3 regions of the Streptomyces sp. NPDC017993 genome follow, and region 1 is predicted to be linked to each of the others. Evidence: riboswitches for the same ligand, from Rfam matches in the RefSeq annotation. Region 1 holds a riboswitch; each other region holds the start of a gene.
What was found. A riboswitch is a leader RNA that binds a small molecule or an ion and turns the genes downstream of it on or off. The one in region 1 is predicted to bind cyclic di-AMP.

Region 1 (5,542 bases):
TCGGCATCAACCGCGCCGTCCGCAGGAACGACGCCCGGCTGGCCTCCGTACGGGACGTCTCGGAGGCCGCGCAGCGGGCCGTACTGCCGACGCCCGCGGACCGGATCGGTGGCCTCGCGGTCGCCGCGCGCTACGTGGGGGCCAGGGCGGACGCCCGGATCGGGGGCGACCTCTACGCGGTGCAGGACACCCCGCACGGCGTACGGATGATCGTCGGCGACGTGCGCGGCAAGGGCCTGGAGGCGGTGGAGGCCGCCGTGATCGTCATCGGCGCCTTCCGGGAGGCGGCGGAGCAGGAGACCTCGTTGGAGGCGGTGGCGGGCCGGCTGGAGCGGGCGCTGCAACGCGAGGGCAGACGACGCGACGGGCTCGACGAGTTCGAGGGGTTCACCACGGCCGTCCTGGCGGAGATCCCCTCCAAGGAGCACTCCGTGCTGCGCGTCCTCAATCGTGGCCACCCGCCCCCGCTGCTGCTCACCCCGGACGGCGGCCTGCGCGAACTGGCCCCTGCGACGCCGGCGCTGCCGCTGGGGATGAGCGAGGTGGCGGGGTGGCCGGACCGGGCGGACGAGACGTTCTTCCCGGCCGGTTCGCTGCTGCTGCTGTTCACCGACGGGGTGACCGAGGCCCGGAACCTCGCCAATCGGTTCTACGACCCGTCGTCCAGGCTGCGCGGCCGCCATTTCAACGGCCCGGCGGACCTCCTCGATCTGCTGGCGAAGGACGTCGCGCGGCACACGGGAGGCGCGCCGGCGGACGACATGGCGCTGCTCGCGGTACAGCGGCCGCTGGGGGTCTAGGCGGGAGTTCCTGCTGCGGGCTCAGTTCCTGTTACGGGCTTTGCGGCCACTGGCCTTGCGGCGGCCTTCGGGCTCGTTCGCCTTCGGGCTCTGCGGCTTCCGGCCTTGCCACCGTCGGGCCCGTCCGTCCGGCGCCGGGCGGTCAGCCCGCCCGGAGGTCGGGTTCCCGGAGCCAGTGCAGGCTCTGGCCGTGCGGGCCGGTGAGGGCGACCGGCTGCTCGTCCAGCGAAAGGGTCAGCAGGTGTGCGTACTCGGGCGGCAGGGCATCGTGCGCCGGGTCGGTGATCCAGGGCAGCTCGGTGTGGTGCTCGTTGGAGATCCAGTGCCCGGGGCCGTCCCGCTCGGCGAGGATGGACCGGACGAGCCGGGCGAACTCCGCACGGCGGGCCGGCGACAGATACATCAGCACGGTGCTGTGGAAGATGACCAGCGTCGCCTCCCGTGGAGCCGCCGCGGCCAGCGCCGGCAGCTCGTCGATCAGATCCCCGCGTACGAGCGTGGGGCGGGGCGCGTCCCGTACCGCTTCGACGGCGGCCGCGAGCCGGTCCGCGCGCGCCCGCTGCCCGGGCCAGACGAGGGCCTGCAGCCAGCGGTTGTCGTCGACCCGGTCGACCGGGTCGAGCGGGTCCAGATCGATGCCCCCACGCCAGACGATCTCCGGCAGCGCGGTGGCCCCGGGCGCGGGTGCGTATGGGCCGTCCGCCGACGGGGGCGCCGCCCGGCTCGTACGGCACGTGAACGTCACCGGGCTCCCAGGGGTGCCCACCTCCTGGGCGCCGTGGCCGTGCCCCTCGGCCCCGCCCTCGTAGCGATAGCGGTAGCGGTCGGGGTGCAGACACAGCCCGGCCGACGTGCCGACCTCGAGCAGCGCCAGCGGCTGCGGCAGCCGGGCGAGCAGCGGCAGCAGGGTGGCGCAGCGGGCCGGCTCGTTGGTCTGGGTGCCGCGCTGCATGATCACCGCGCGGACCTCGTCCCAGTGCCGGATCGTCCATTCCCGCCAGCGTCCGTACGCCGCCTCACCGTGTGGGCCCTGTTCGGCGTGCGGACCGTCGAGATAGCGGACGGCGGCGAGGAGGAGGTTGGGCTGCTGCTTGTTCCCCGCGGGCAGCGAACCCGCGAGCACATCGCAGAACTCGGCGTCCTGACTGATCCGTGCGGTCAGCTCCTCATGGGCGTCGGACTGCCCCCGCGCCTGCTGCCAGGAGAACTCCCGGTACCGATCGGCCACTGTCTGCGCGCTGTTGACGACGTTGACGACCATGATCCGACGTTACTGCCCTCACACTCCGTGATCGCCGGGCACCCCTGCGCATAACGACTGGCGCACGATCGTCGCGAGATCGTTTGGAGCGGTGCGGTCAACTCGCACGGGTTGGGGAGTCCGTGGGTGGAAAAGTCCACGCCAAAGCTCCTACGGAGCACATACGGATTCCCGGGAACGCTTGGAAATCAGTGGCGATCTCTATTACTGTCCGATAACGCAGCGCGGTCGTCCCAGCCGTCGCAAGTGGCGGCACCGCGCGCCGACGCCGAATCCCGTAAGCGCACTTCACGCACTCCCGCACCTTCAGCACTCCCGGCAATGCCGCACCCTCCGTGTCTCCAGCCTCGCTCCGAACTTCACGTAACTCCCGCACTTCACGCATCTCCCGCACTTCGCGCACGTCGCCACCGCACCTCGCACCGGCCGGCCGCACGAACTGCTCCAGCAGTACCGAAGTGCACCGAGTCGCACCGAAGCCGGAAGCCGTCGGCCGGAACCGCGGAAGACGCCGGCTCTGCCGAGTCCGTTGACGGCGCACCGAACCGCACCGAACTGCACCAAGGGAACCGGGGAACCACCACCTTGGGGTGAATCGGACGCTCTCGTCAGAGGATGTCCGTAGGAGACCTTCCTGCTCCGAACCCGTCAGCTAACCCGGTAGGCGAGAAGGAAGGAAAGGAGTGCGCCCCCGTGGCGTCCAACAGGCCTACCCCCGAGCCTTCGTCCGCCTACGACCTCGATGACCGGAGCGTCTTCGACGGCCCGGGTTCCCTCGACGGTCAAGGGCCCTTTGACGGCCGAGCGTCCTTTGACGGCCGAGGTTCCCTTGAGGGCCGAGGATCCTTTGACGGCCCTGACTCCGGCTTCGGATTCCCTGCCGCGGATCGTGACGGCGACGGACCGTGGGAGGAGTGGAACCCCACCGAGGAGTCCATCCGCCCCGTCCGCGGCAAGCACCGGGTGGGGAAACAGCGCGGCGGCGGACTCGCCCGCAGCAGCACGGTCCTGGGCGTCGGCGTGATCGCCGCGGTCGGCGCGGGCGGGATGGCCACGGCCGAGGGCCGGCCGCCGGTCCCGATCTCCATGCCGGACGTCAGCGGCATGGCCGACGACCTCTCCGAGAAACTGCCGGACGCCAAGTCGCTCCCCGGCATCGGTGACCTCATATCCGACGCGGACGAGGACTCCGATTCCGCGGCATCCGCCGCGGCCGGCGCGGACTCCGCGGTCGCCGGCACCCCCCTCGCCGCCCAGGGCAAGGGCGCGGGCGAGACACTGCGCAACCGCATCCTGCAGCAGGCCGACGCCCAGCAGGGCGCAGGCGAGCAGCAGGCGCGCGACGCCGCGGAGGACGCGGCCATCGAGAAGGCCGAGGAGGGCGCGGCCGAGCACCGCAAGTTGGCCGAGAAGGCTGCCGCGGCCAAGAAGGCGGCGGAGCTGGAGGCCAAGCGCGAGGCGGAGGAAGCGGCCCGCAAGAAGGCGGAGGCCGAGCGCCTCGCCAAGCTCGCGCGGAGCTTTATCGCCCCCGTCTCCTCGTACACCCTCACCGCCAGCTTCGGCCAGGCCGGCGACCGCTGGTCGGCCGACCACACCGGCCAGGACTTCGCCGCACCGACCGGCACGCTCGTCAAGGCCGTGCACTCCGGCAAGATCACCCAGGCGGGCTGGGCCGGCGCGTACGGCTACCGCATCGTCCTCACCCTCGACGACGGCACCGAACTCTGGTTCTGCCACCTGTCGTCCATGGTGAAGACCTCCGGCGAGGTGAACGCCGGCGACGTCATCGGCCGCGTCGGCGCCACCGGCAACGTCACCGGCCCCCACCTCCACCTGGAGGTCCGCCCGGGCGCCGGCGACCCCATCGACCCGATGCCGTGGCTGCGCGATCACGGGGTGAACGTGTGAGGAGCGGGTTCGTGTGGGGCGGGAGTTGTGTGTGAGGCGGTGCTCAGCGTTGAGGCGGGCTCGGCGTTGAGGCGGGGCCGCGTGTGAGGTAGTGCCCCGGCCAACCGGTTGGTGGTCCTCCACCGCCGTGCGAGCCGCGCTCCTGGAGGCCGCGCCCCGAACGGGCGCGGCCTCCGTGCTGCCGGGGGCCTGAGCTGCGGAGGCGGCCAGACCACCGGCCACGCCGATCACGCCCGCCACACGGGGAACCGTCAACGGCTTCCCCCGCTCGCCGCTCCCCTCTCCTCGTCCGGACCGCCGCCGCCCGGGAATCGGGCTCGCCACCCGGGTACCAGGCAAGGCGGGGGAATTTTCCACAGCGCATCAACGCTGCAACCACGCATGACCGCGACACACAAGAACCCCGGCGCGACACACAAGACCCTCGGCTCGCTCTCCGTCTCCCCGCTGTCTCTCGGCGGCAATGTCTTCGGCTGGACGGCGGACGAAGCCGAGTCCTTCGCCGTGCTCGATGCGTACGTGGCGGGCGGCGGCAACTTCATCGACACCGCTGACGTCTACTCGGCCTGGGTGCCGGGCAACAAGGGCGGCGAGTCCGAGACCGTCATCGGCAACTGGCTGGCCGCGCGTGGCAACCGCGAGGACGTCGTGATCGCCACCAAGGTCGGCGCGCACCCCGACTTCAAGGGTCTGTCCGCGGCCACCATCAAGGGCGCCGTCGACGAGTCCCTGACCCGCCTGCGCACCGACTACATCGACCTCTACTACACCCACTACGACGACGAGTCGGTAGAGGTCTCGGAGTTCCTGACCGCCCTCGACGATCTCGTCCGGGCCGGCAAGGTCCGCGAGATCGCCGCATCCAACATCTCCGCGCGGCGCCTGGAGGAGTCCCTGGCCTTCTCCACGAGCGAGGGCCTGGCCCGGTACGTCGCCCTGCAGCCGCACTACAACCTGGTCTCCCGCGACACCTACGAGGGCGAACTCGCCGACGTCGCCGCCCGGAACGGCCTCGCCGCGGTCCCGTATTACGCCCTTGCCTCGGGCTTCCTGACCGGCAAGTACCGCGCCGGCGCGACCGTCGAAAGCGCCCGCGCCGAAGGGGCAGCCAAGCACCTGACGACCGACCGTGGCCGCCGCGTCCTCCAGGCCCTCGACTCCGTCGCCGTCGCCCACGAGGCCGAGATCGCCACCGTCGCCCTCGCCTGGCTCGCCGCCCGGCCCACCGTCGCGGCTCCCATCGCCAGCGCCCGCACGGTCGCCCAGCTCCCGGCGCTCCTCGCGGTCGGCGACCTCGTCCTCTCCGACGACGAACTGACCCTCCTCACCGAGGCATCGGCCTGAGCTCCACCCCTTCCCCACCGTCGCTGAGGGCGGCTGCGCACCCACGCGCAGCCGCCCTCAGCGTGTGCCGGGGCGGTGACCGCCGTGGCGGCCCTGTCCCTGTTGCCGCTACTTGCGCCGATCGACCGCCACCCACGAAGCGAGCGCGACGCCACCCGCCACCGCGAACACCGAAGGCCACGCGCCGATCTTCTTCGCCAACGGATGCGACCCGGCGAACGCCGCCACA
Region 2 (5,542 bases), on a different contig from region 1:
GGCTGGAGACGGAACTCGCCGCGTTCTGCGGCTTCGAGGCGGCCCTGGTGCTTTCCTCCGGCTATGCCGCGAACCTCGCCGCCGTCACCGCGCTCAGCGGCCCCGGCGCGCTGCTCGTCTCCGACGCCGGCAACCACGCCTCCCTCATCGACGGCTGCCGGCTCTCCCGCGCCCGCACCACCGTGGTGCCGCATGCCGACCCGGCGGCTGTGCGCGCCGCCCTGGCCGGCCACGACGGCAGAGCGCTGGCGATCACCGACTCGGTGTTCTCCGTCGACGGCGACGCCTCACCGCTGCCGGGCCTCGCCGAGGCATGCCGGGCGTACGGCGCGGGCCTCCTCGTCGACGACGCGCACGGACTGGGAGTGCTGGGCGAGGGCGGCCGGGGCGCACCGGCCGCCGCCGGGCTCGCGGGCGACGCCGATGTGGTCGCCACGGTGACGCTCTCCAAGTCGCTCGGCTCCCAGGGCGGCGCGGTACTCGGCCCGGCCCGCGTCATCGAGCACCTGGTCAACACCGCCCGGTCGTTCATCTTCGACACCGGACTGGCGCCGGCGGCAGTCGGCGGCGCACTCGCCGCCCTGCGGTTGCTGCGCCGCGAGCCGCAGCGCGCCGCCCACGCAGGGCAGGTCGCCGGCGAGCTGCACGCCCGGCTCACCGCGGCCGGACTCGCGGCGGTACGACCGGACGCCGCGGTGGTCTCCGTACGGGCTCCGTCGCCGGAACAGGCGCTCCGGTGGGCGGCCGACTGCCGCGCGGCCGGACTCGCGGTCGGCTGTTTCCGCCCGCCGTCCGTGCCCGACGGGATCTCCCGTCTCCGGCTCACCGCCCGGGCGGACCTGACGGACGCACAGATCGCCAGGGCCGTCGACACGATTGTGGCGACCGCTCCGGTCTCCTGAGCGAGATGCGGGGCTGCCCACTCCGCTGCTGGTCGGCGCACCGCCCGAGGGCGCGGACGAGGGTTTACCGCAGAGCCCGTTGACCCGTCCTGTCGCTCAAATACGTTCCCACTTAGCAGAGTTCACTGCTTCGAGCGACAGATATATCCATATCTTGGTGGATCGCCCACTCCACCGCATCGCGGATGGCAGGCTGTCGCAAGCAGCAGCCCGAGGCCCATCGGTATCCCGATCGGCATCTCGGCTCCCTGGGCAGTGCGCCGGAGCCGGAGCTCGGTGGGAAAAGGACGGCGTCGCGCATGGCAGACCACCAGGAATCCACACTGACCCTGCCGAGCGACCCGGCCTCGGTCACCGCCGCCCGCAGATACGTCCTCGAAGTGCTCGGCGAATGGGGGCTGCCCGCCGACGCCGACATCGCCGACTCGCTCCGCCTGATCGTCTCCGAACTGGCGACCAACGCCGTCCAGCACACCTTCGGCCAGTCGCCGACCTTCACCGTCGAGATGCGGCTGGACCGCGACGAACACCTGCGCATCGGCGTCACCGACAGTCATCCCCGCTGGCCGCGGCGGCTGCCGGCCGCGGTACAGCAGGACAACGGCCGCGGCATGGTCATCATTCGCTACCTCGCCGCGGAAGCGGGCGGCCGGCTCACGGTCGTACCCACCGAGTGCGGCGGCAAGACCGTGTGGATCACCATGCCGTGGACGGTCACCGTCGCCTGAGGGCCTGCCCCCTCACGACGCCGGCGTCGCCTGCGCGGCCGCCCCCGCATGCCGGGTGAAGGCACCGCGCAGCAACGCCCGCAAGGTGTCCGCGGCCGGTGCGCCGCCCCCGGTCCGACAGGCCACCGAGATCGTGCGCCGCAGGTCGCCGGGCTCCAGCCGGCGGACCCCCAGGGGAGTCACCGAGCCCTCGGCCATCATCTCCGGCACCACCGCGACTCCGAGGCCGGCGCTCACCAAGGCACACACCACCGCATAGCTGGGCGACTCGCAGCGCACCGCCACGCTCGCCCCCGCTGCCACCAGAGCCGCCTCCACCCCGCGCCGGTTGGGGTTGGCCGGCGCCATACTGACCAGCGGCTGCCCGGCCAGCTCGGTCAGCGACAGCCGACCGGTGGCGGACGACAGCGCATGGCCGGGCGCCGTGACGAGCACCAGCTCCTCGGTCAGCAGCGGCTCCAGGCTCACCCCGTCCGGCGCCGGCATCGGATCGCCCGGCACATACGCATGCGTCAGCGCCAGATCGACCTCGCCGAGCGCGACCGCCACCATCCCCTGGGGCGGTAGGTACTCCGTGACGCTCAGCTCCACATCGGGATGGGCGCGCCGGAACGCGCTGAGCGCGGGCGGCAGAAGATGCGTGCCCGCCGTCATGAAGGTGCCGACCCGCAGCCGGCCGCCGGACAGCCCCGTCAGCCGGGCCAGCTCGTGCCGCGCCAGATCCATCTCGTCCAGCACCCGCCGGGCCCGTACGAGCAGCAGCTCGCCGGCCGCGGTCAGCCGCGCCCCGCGGTGGTGGCGCACCAGCAGCGCCGCACCCGCCTCCCGCTCCAGCTTGGCGAGCTGCTGGGAGAGCGCGGGCGCGGTATAGCCCAGTCGGGCGGCGGCCCGGGTGATCGAACCGGCTTCCGCCACCGCTACCAGCGCAGCCAGCCGCGTGGGGTCGTACATAAGAACCTCTTCAGGCAGGCCCAGAAGATTGCCAATACCCATTAAAGGCCCGGACGGGCGAAGCTGATCCCATGGACGGACAGCTGATCACCTTCACCGGAGTCGCCGCGGGCATGGTTGCCATGCCGGGCGCGGACTTCGCGGTCGTGGTGCGCAACGCACTCGACTCGCGCCGGGCGGGGGTGGCGACCGCGGTCGGCGTCGCGGGAGGGCTGCTGGTGCACACCACGCTGGCGGTCGCTGGACTCGCGGCGGTGCTCGTCGCCGTGCCCGCGCTCTTCGAGTCCGTTCAACTCCTCGGCGGCGGGTACCTGCTCTATCTCGGCGTCCGCGCGCTGGGGGCGGCCTTCCGCCGCCCCGCCCCGGCAGGCGAGGCGAGCGCTTCGGCCGGCTCCCGGGCACCCAAGGGCGCCCCCCGAGGCGCGGCTGCCCACCACGGCACCGCACGCAGCCTGCGCCAGGGCTTCCTGACCAACGCGCTCAATCCCAAGGCGCCCGTACTGTTCCTCAGCCTGCTTCCGCAGTTCGTTCCCGCGGGCGAACCGGCACTGCCGCGTACCCTGCTGCTCGCGACCATGGTCGTCGGCCTCGCGCTGGTGTGGTTCCCGGCCGTGGCACTGCTCGTCGACCGCCTCGGCACCTGGCTGCGCCGGCCGCGGGTGACCCGCGCCCTGGAGGTCGCCACCGGGGCCCTGCTGACCGCGCTGGGCGGCATCCTGCTCGTAGAGCTGGCACTCGCCGCCTGAACCGGCCACCATCCCACCCACCACGGCCCACGCAGAGGGCCTGGGCACGCACCGTCCCAAGCCCGCGGTCGCCGGGCGAACCCACCGCAGGGACCGGGCAGGAGACGACTCGTCTCACCCGGTCACCTGCGCGACGGTCACCGACAGTTGACAGGTTGTCGTATAACGGTGCAGGTCAGCCCACCCGCCCGTAGCGAACGGCATGGCTCCAGATCTTCTCCAGCCGCACCACCGCGCCTGCCTTGGGTGCGTGCCAGATCCTGCCGCGGCCCGCGTAGATACCGACGTGGTAAATGCCTCGTGAGGAGTGGAAGAAGACCAGGTCACCGGTTTTGCGGACGTCCGCCGAGATGCGCTCGGTGTGGCGGTACTGCTGCGCGGCGGTGCGGGGCAGCACCTTGCCCGCACGCTTGAACGAATAGCGTGTCAGGCCCGAGCAGTCGAAGCGGTAGGGCCCTTGAGCGCCGTACTGGTACGGGGAGCCCTGCTTGGAGGCGGCGATCCGCAACGCCCTGGTGGAGCGCTGCGCGGCCTCGGCGTCCTCGGCCGCTCCTGGTACCAGCGTCGTGCCTCCGACGGTGATCAGAGCCAGGGCGCAGATGATGCCGGCACGTGCCGGCAGATTCACGACATTCCTGCGCACGTTCATGCGCAACCCTTCGTCAGCCGCCTGCGAAGGAAGACCTGTCGGGTTCGGGCAGGCGAAGATGCCCGGCCGTGCGTACGGCTTCACCCCAAGGGGTCCGCGGCCGTGATGGCCGGGGCCCCGTCGTGCTCGGGTCCTCCGCTCCTGCCGGTCCAAGCAGCGTCGACCGGACATCCGGACGGCGGCAGGATTAGGCGCCCGCCCGAACCGCCCCGTCGCTGTGGCGGGGTCTTGTCGTCGAAGGGATCGTCACGCATCCACCAGCCGAATTCCGAGTTGAAATTGCCGTATGTGACATTCGCCACATACCGGCTAAATGGTGATTTGGGGGTGTTTGTCGCGAACGCTGTGACGGTCGACGGGGTCGGGACCAGGGAGAAAACGCCGAGCGCCGCGGGAAGGGGGCGGTGCTCGGCGCAATTCGTCGCCTCCCCGCAATCGGTGTCGACGCTGAGCCGTACGTGCGAGCAAGGCCGGCTCGTGTCGCGCCGAGAGCGGTCCGGCGAACGCCACGTGGGGTCGGCGAACGTCGGAAGAGGGGTCCGCGAACGTCAGGAGAGGGGAGTTCGCGTCAAGAAGGGGGTGGCGGCGGCACGGCGACGAGCCGTGCGCGGCGCTCGCCGTCCAGGACCCGCAGCGCCCGGGTGAGCGTTTCGTGATGCAGTTCGTTCTCCCCTCGCTGGTGCATCAGGGTGAGGGCGTCCCGCAGTTCGGCGCTCTTGCTGACCAGGGCCTGGGCGGCGCGCAGGCCGCCGTACGTGGAGCCGCCGCGTGCCGGGTTGATGCGGGCCAGCAGGTCCACGACCTCCAGGTACCGGTCGATCAGCTCACCCTCGGCCCGCGTCAGCGCGGGCAGTGGCGGGAGTTCGGGAGGCAGCACCGCCGCTCACCGTGCGCCGAGTGCGGCGGAGGACTGCTTGCGGTTGCGGGTGAGGGCGTCGATCAGGCCGTACTCCACGGCGGCGGGGGCATCGAAGATCTTGTCGCGCTCGATGTCCGCGGCGATCCGCGCCCGCGGCTGCCCGGTGTGCCGCGCCAGCATCTCCTCCAGCAGGTCGCGGGTGCGCAGCAGTTCTTCTGCCTGGATCTGGAGGTCGGTGGCCTGCCCCTGGACCGGCTCGCTGAACGACGGCTGGTGGATCAGTACCCGGGCGCCGGGCAGCGCCAGCCGCTTGCCGGGGGCGCCGGCGGCCAGCAGGACCGCGGCGGCGGAGGCGGCCTGCCCCAGGCAGACGGTCTCGATGTCGCAGGTGACGAACTGCATCGTGTCGTAGATGGCGGTCATCGCGGTGAAGGAGCCGCCGGGGGAGTTGATGTAGAGCGAGATGTCCTGCTCCGGCGCGGCGTGTTCGAGGTGCATCAACTGCGCCATCACGTCGTTGGCGGAGGCGTCGTCGACCGGTGTGCCCAGGAAGACGATGCGTTCGCTGAGCAGCTTGGAGTACGGATCGAGGGTGCGGGTTCCCGCAGAGGTGCGTTCGGTGAACTCCGGAAGGACATAGCGGGCCGTCGGTCGCAGCATGTCTGCTCCTTCTCTTCCGTAAAAAATGTACAGGACGTACATCCCGT
Region 3 (5,542 bases), on a different contig from region 1:
CATCGCCTGGTCGATCAGACGCTGCTCGGTCGCGTCGTAGCCGACGAGCTCCGGGCCGATCTGCTCGATGACGGCCAGGACGGCCTTCTCCACGCCCTTGCCCATGTAGCGGCTCGGGTCGCCGTCACGGAGCTCGATGGCCTCGAAGGCACCGGTCGAGGCGCCGGACGGAACCGCGGCACGGCCCGTGCTGCCGTCGTCGAGGCCGACCTCGACCTCGACCGTGGGATTACCTCGCGAGTCGAGAATTTCGCGGGCTACGACGACGTCGATGGACGGCACGTTGTCTCCTTCGTGGGTGTCTGGAGTTCTGCAGCACGAGCCTAACGGCCTTGGGCGCATCCGTTCGCCCTCGGCCCGCTCAGTGGGACGAAAAGAGGCCCAAAAGCCCAGCTCATGGGAGGTTTCGCCGCATTGTTCGCCGAGCGGGAAAAGTTGCCCGACGATGCTGGTCAGAGCAGCCGTTTCCTCGTCGGGCACGCGCCCTGGCTCGGGACACGGAACCGGGCTCGTGACACGGAGAAGCCCCGCCGCGGCGCGCTGGGGGATGGCGCACCGGGCGGGGCGGTCTCACACGCGAGCGTGTGGAGCGAGGGGGACGGGCGGACGCGATGAACGCGAGGGACGGCGAGGTGGGGAGGAGCGGTCCGTCCCCGGTTCAGCCCGACTGCCCGGCCTCGGACCCCGCGGCGGCCGGGACGGGCGGATCGTGCGTACCGCGGTACGCACGGACCGCTCGGCCGGCCGGAGACGGTGAGGTCCTCGGCGCCCCTGTGCCGGGGTGGGCTCAGACGTCGAGCTTCTGGCCGGGGATGATCAGGTTCGGGTTGCCGCCGATGACGGACTTGTTGTCCGCGTAGAGCGCCTTCCAGGTGGTGCCGTGCGCCTTGGCGATCTTGGCGAGGGTGTCGCCCGACTTGACGGTGTAGTTGCCGGAGCCGTTGGACTTCGGGGCCGGCTGCGACTTCTCCGGCGCGGGGGCCGGGGCGGGCTTCTCGGCCTTCTCGCCGGTGTTGCCCTGCGGGGCCTTGCCGGAGGTGTCGAGGTCGGGCGAGGGGCCACCGGCGGTCAGGTTGCCGGCGCCGGCGCAGGACCAGGCACCCGGGCCCTGGATGGCGAGCAGCTTCTCGGCGGCGGCTATCTGCTGGCTCTTGGTGGCCAGGTCGGCGCGCTCCGCGTACTGGGTGCCACCGGCGGCGGCCCAGCTGGAGTTCGAGAACTGCAGGCCGCCGTAGTAGCCGTTGCCGGTGTTGATCGACCAGTTGCCACCGGACTCGCACTGGGCGACGGCGTCCCAGGTCTCGACGGACGCGGCGGAGGCGGAGGAGGCGCCCATGAGCGGGACGGCCACGGCGGCACCGGCGACACCGGCGAGGGTGGCGACGCGGACGGCCTTGGACGCACGACGGTGCTTGCCCTTGTTGTTCAGCATGGTTCGTTCGTTTCCTCACCGACGCCTGCGAGGTGAGCTGTCGGGTTCGGGCCATGTGAGTTGCCCGGCCGCATGCACATGACATGTGGCTTCACCCCAAGCCGGTTGACCCGCTTTCACGGGTGGGGCCGGCGCTTACCTTGGGTCCCCCGCTCCTGCCTTCGGCGCTTGCGCGTCGACCGCCTACGACCACCGGCAGGATTCGGCGTGTGATCGAAGGGCCCGCTTTGGCGAGCGATCCTGACCGTAAGCAGTAACCCCCTTGGTGTTCAAACCCCACCATCTGAACCAAGTTGACCGTTTTTGATCATAGGGTGCACCCATTTCTGCAGGTGGACCCAGGTATGGGAACGGCCCGCGAGCCGGGCGCCGCACCCCGCAACGAGAGCCTTGTCTCACTTTCCCAAATGGGGGCGAAGGTGCGCTAATTACCCTGCGACGTGCCCGAGATCGAGGACCTGCCCCGGCTGGATCAGGTCCTCGTCGGCGCCGACGACGCCTTCGTTGCGCTCGTAGAGGGCGGTCCACCCACCGGGCACCTCGCGGGCCTCCGCGATGGCTGACAGGCTGTCACCGGGACGCACGGTGTAGTCGCCGTCGGCCGGGCCGGACCGGTGCGCGTCACCGTCACGCGAGGCGTGCCGGCCCGACGACCTGCCGCCGTCGCCCGTCTCGCCCGCACCCTCACCGCTCTCCTCGGCGCCGCCGCGGTGCTTGCCCCTGCCGGGCGCCTCATCCGTCGCGGAGCCGCCGCCTGCGGAGGCGTCACCCGGCGCGCCCGTCCCGTCGGTGCGGCTGCCGCCCTCGTCCGAGCCGTCGGCGCGGGAGGGGTCATCGCCGGGGGAGGAGTCGTCGCGGGAGGAGTCGTCGTCCCGGTCGCCCGCCTTCGGGGAGTCGGACCGCCCCGAATCCGAGGGGTCGGACGGCTCGGCGGAATCCGACTCGTCAGGGGAAGGCGTCGCCTCGGACGGCTGGTCGCCGCTCGACGGGTCGGACGGGTCGGAGGAGTCGGACGGGTCGGAGGAGTCGGAGGAGTCCGGGTCCAGGAGGTCCGGGTCGAGGAGGCTCACGCCGCCAGGGTCGACCTCCGGCGACCGGCCGTCCGCGGTCAGCCCGGCGTTCACGGCGCAGCTGGGCCAGGCGTCGGGCCCGCGGTCGTCCAGGATCGTCTCGGCCACGGCTATCTGCTGGGAGCGGCTGGCGAGGTCGGGGCGCGAGGCGTACTCCGCGCCGCCGTACTCGTCCCACATGCTCTGGGTCAGCTGCAGGCCGCCGTAGAAGCCGTTGCCCGAGGCGGCGCTCCACATCCCGCCGCTCTCGCACTGCGCGACGCGGTCCCAGGTCGCGGTGTCGGCGGCGTGTGCGCCACTCGCGCCGAGCAGCGGCAGGGCGATGCCGGCGCCGGTGACTCCCGCCGTGACAAAGATCGCCGGTGCTTGACGGGGGCGCCGGTGTCGGCCGTTCCCGGAACGCATGCGGTTGCCTTTCGCGCGGCGGTGGAGTTGTCCGATCGCCGGCCGCGCCCGGCACACCAATACATCCGGTGCACCAGGTTTGACTTCCGCCGATCGGGTGAAGCTCTTCGGTTCGGTCGAAAGGTAGCCGGGGTCACGGGTAGTCACAAGTCGGTGTAGTGGAGATCACGTAAAGGTCACACGGGTGACGGAGCGTCAATTTCGGACCCTTCCCCGGTCAGGGCCGCGGAGGCGTGAACTCCACCGGAAGTGAACGCAGTCCGCGCATGATGAGGCCGCCCCGCCAGCGCAAATCATCCGGTTCCGCGGCAAGCCGGATATCCGGCAGCCGGGTCAGCAGCGTCGCGAGGGCGGTCTGTCCTTCGAGCCGGGCCAGCGGTGCGCCCAGGCAGTAGTGGATGCCGTGCCCGTATCCCAGGTGCTGGTTGTCGCGCCGGGTGAGGTCGAGGGTGTCCGGCTCGGTGAACCGCTCCGGGTCGCGATCCGCCGCGGCCAGCACCACCAGGACCGGGTCGCCCGCGGCGATGCGCTGCCCGCCCAGCGTCAGCTCCTCCGTCGCGAACCGCCACGTCGCCAGCTCCACCGGGCCGTCGTAGCGCAGCAGCTCCTCGATGCCGGTGGCGAGCAGCTCGGTGTCGCCCGCCTCCATCGACTTCTGCAGCAGTTCACGCTGCGCGGGGTTGCGCAGCAGCGCGTAGGTGCCGTTGCCGATGAGATTGACGGTGGTCTCGAAGCCGGCGAAGAGCAGGATGAAGGCCATCGCCGCGACCTCGTTCTCGCTGAGGTGCTCACCGTGGTCGGAGGCGCGGATCAGGCCGGAGATCAGGTCCTCGTCCGCCTCGTCGCCGAGGGACTCACGCTTGCGGTGGATCAGTTCGGCGAGATACCCGCGCATCTTCTTCACCGACCGCGCGACCCCGCCGCGCGGTCCGCCGCCGTGCCGGATCATCATCCCGGCCCAGTCCCGGAAGTCGTCCTGGTCCTCGCGCGGGACGCCGAGCAGATCGCAGATCGCGTAGATGGGGAGCGGGAAGGCGAACTCGTGGATGAGGTCCGCCGCTCCCGTCTCCGCGTCCGGCCCCTTGGCGATCATGGCGTCGATGAGGGAGTCGGTCAGCTCCTGCACCCGGGGGGCGAAGGCCGCGACCCGGCGCGGGGTGAAGGCCTTCGCCACCAGGCGGCGGAGCCGGGTGTGGTCCGGGGGGTCGATGTTGAGCAGATGCGTCATCAGGTTGGCGCTGCGCTCCCCCGGGATGCCGACCTTGCCCTTGCCGTGTGCGGCCTCGCTGTGGTGCTGGGGGTTCTTGGAGAGCCGGGGGTCGGCGAGCGCCTGCCGCGCGTCGGTGTAGCGGGTCACCAGCCAGGCGTCGACGCCGCTGGGCAGTGCGGTCCTGTGGACCGGCGAGTGTGTGCGCAGCCAGGCGTACGCGGGGTACGGGTCGGAGGCGAACTCCCAGGTGAACAGCTCGGGGGCGGGCGCGGCCGCGGAGCCTGCCGGGCAGCTCGCGGGGGCGTCGGCGGGGGTGGCGTCGGGCTTGTCGTGCACCCACCGACCGTAACCGGTGGGCGTACACCGGCGCGCCCGCGGAGTCTCGGCCCGCGCGGGCGCGCGAGCGGCGGGTAGGTCGGCGCGGAGACTTCGCGGGCCCCGGCGACCGCGGGTGGGTCCCGGCACCGCGCCCCGCGCGCTACCCCTGTCCCGGCTCCACACCCAGGCCCGCGAGGAACGCGGCGGCCGACGGCGACGGGCCCAGGCCGCTCCACACCACGCGCTCGCTGCGCTCGGGCGCCGGCCGCACCCGCAGGATGTGCAGTCCGGGCAGCTCGGAGGCAATGGCCTCGGGCACCATGCCGACGCCCAGCCCGGCGCGTACCAGCTTCGCCAGGAACTCCACGGTCGTCACCTCGAACGCCACCTCGGACGTCAGGCCCGCCGCGCGGAACGCCTCGTCGCGCTGGCGGCGGGCGGCCGAGCCCGCGGTGAAGTCGACGAAGGTCTCCTCGGCGAGCCGCGTCAGACGCGTCCACTCCTGCCGGGCCAGTGGATGGCCGGGCGGTACGACCGCGACCAGTTCGCCGCGCGCCAGCTCCTTCTCCCGCACGCCCACGGTGTGCGCGCCGGGAACCAGACCGACGAAGGCGACATCCAGGCCCCCTTGTCGGACCTGCTCGATCAGGTCATCGCTCATGTCCATCCGCAGGCTGACGCGCACCTGTGGACAGCGGGCGCGGAACGCACCCAGCTCCCGGGCGAGGTCGACCGCCGCGACCGTCGAGATCGCGCCGACCGCCAGGCGTCCGCGCACCTCTCCGGTCGTCGCCTCCACCTCGGCGCGGGCCCGGTCCGCCGCCTGCAGGGCCTGCCGGGCGACCGGCACGAAGACCTCGCCCGCGGCGGTCAGCCGAACGCTGCGGCTGGTGCGGTGGAAGAGCCGCGCGCCGAGCTCCTTCTCCAGCCGGGCGATCTGGTGGCTGAGGGCGGACTGCACCACATGGCAGCGCTCGGCGGCCCGGGTGAAGCCGCCCGTCTCGGCGACCGCGACCACGTACCGCATCTGCTGGAGCTCCATCTCCCGATCGTAGCCATCGATCGCGTTCCACGATGAGTGTGATGACAACTATGCGTTGGACTCAT

Region 2: linked by a shared signal. The riboswitch ahead of ACH4FH_RS19380 (C40 family peptidase) and the one ahead of ACH4FH_RS05320 (M23 family metallopeptidase) in region 1 are both predicted to bind cyclic di-AMP.
Region 3: linked by a shared signal. The riboswitch ahead of ACH4FH_RS02735 (transglycosylase family protein) and the one ahead of ACH4FH_RS05320 (M23 family metallopeptidase) in region 1 are both predicted to bind cyclic di-AMP.

The regions. Positions count from the first base shown of each region.
Region 1 is NZ_JBIRGO010000002.1:517,090-522,631, forward strand. Features, by position in the region: gene ACH4FH_RS05310 (PP2C family protein-serine/threonine phosphatase) at 1-800, shown strand, start outside; gene ACH4FH_RS05315 (DUF2332 domain-containing protein) at 943-2,061, opposite strand; cyclic di-AMP (ydaO/yuaA leader) riboswitch at 2,600-2,743, shown strand; gene ACH4FH_RS05320 (M23 family metallopeptidase) at 2,755-3,969, shown strand; gene ACH4FH_RS05325 (aldo/keto reductase) at 4,351-5,313, shown strand; gene ACH4FH_RS05330 (hypothetical protein) at 5,422-5,542, opposite strand, start outside.
Region 2 is NZ_JBIRGO010000009.1:331,340-336,881, forward strand. Features, by position in the region: gene ACH4FH_RS19360 (8-amino-7-oxononanoate synthase) at 1-902, shown strand, start outside; gene ACH4FH_RS19365 (ATP-binding protein) at 1,202-1,630, shown strand; gene ACH4FH_RS19370 (LysR family transcriptional regulator) at 1,643-2,581, opposite strand; gene ACH4FH_RS19375 (LysE family translocator) at 2,653-3,327, shown strand; gene ACH4FH_RS19380 (C40 family peptidase) at 3,503-3,976, opposite strand; cyclic di-AMP (ydaO/yuaA leader) riboswitch at 3,980-4,145, opposite strand; gene ACH4FH_RS19385 (hypothetical protein) at 4,545-4,853, opposite strand; gene ACH4FH_RS19390 (ATP-dependent Clp protease proteolytic subunit) at 4,860-5,495, opposite strand.
Region 3 is NZ_JBIRGO010000001.1:574,899-580,440, reverse strand. Features, by position in the region: gene eno (phosphopyruvate hydratase) at 1-282, opposite strand, end outside; gene ACH4FH_RS02735 (transglycosylase family protein) at 788-1,432, opposite strand; cyclic di-AMP (ydaO/yuaA leader) riboswitch at 1,440-1,650, opposite strand; gene ACH4FH_RS02730 (transglycosylase family protein) at 1,861-2,907, opposite strand; gene ACH4FH_RS02725 (cytochrome P450) at 3,125-4,453, opposite strand; gene ACH4FH_RS02720 (LysR family transcriptional regulator) at 4,596-5,477, opposite strand.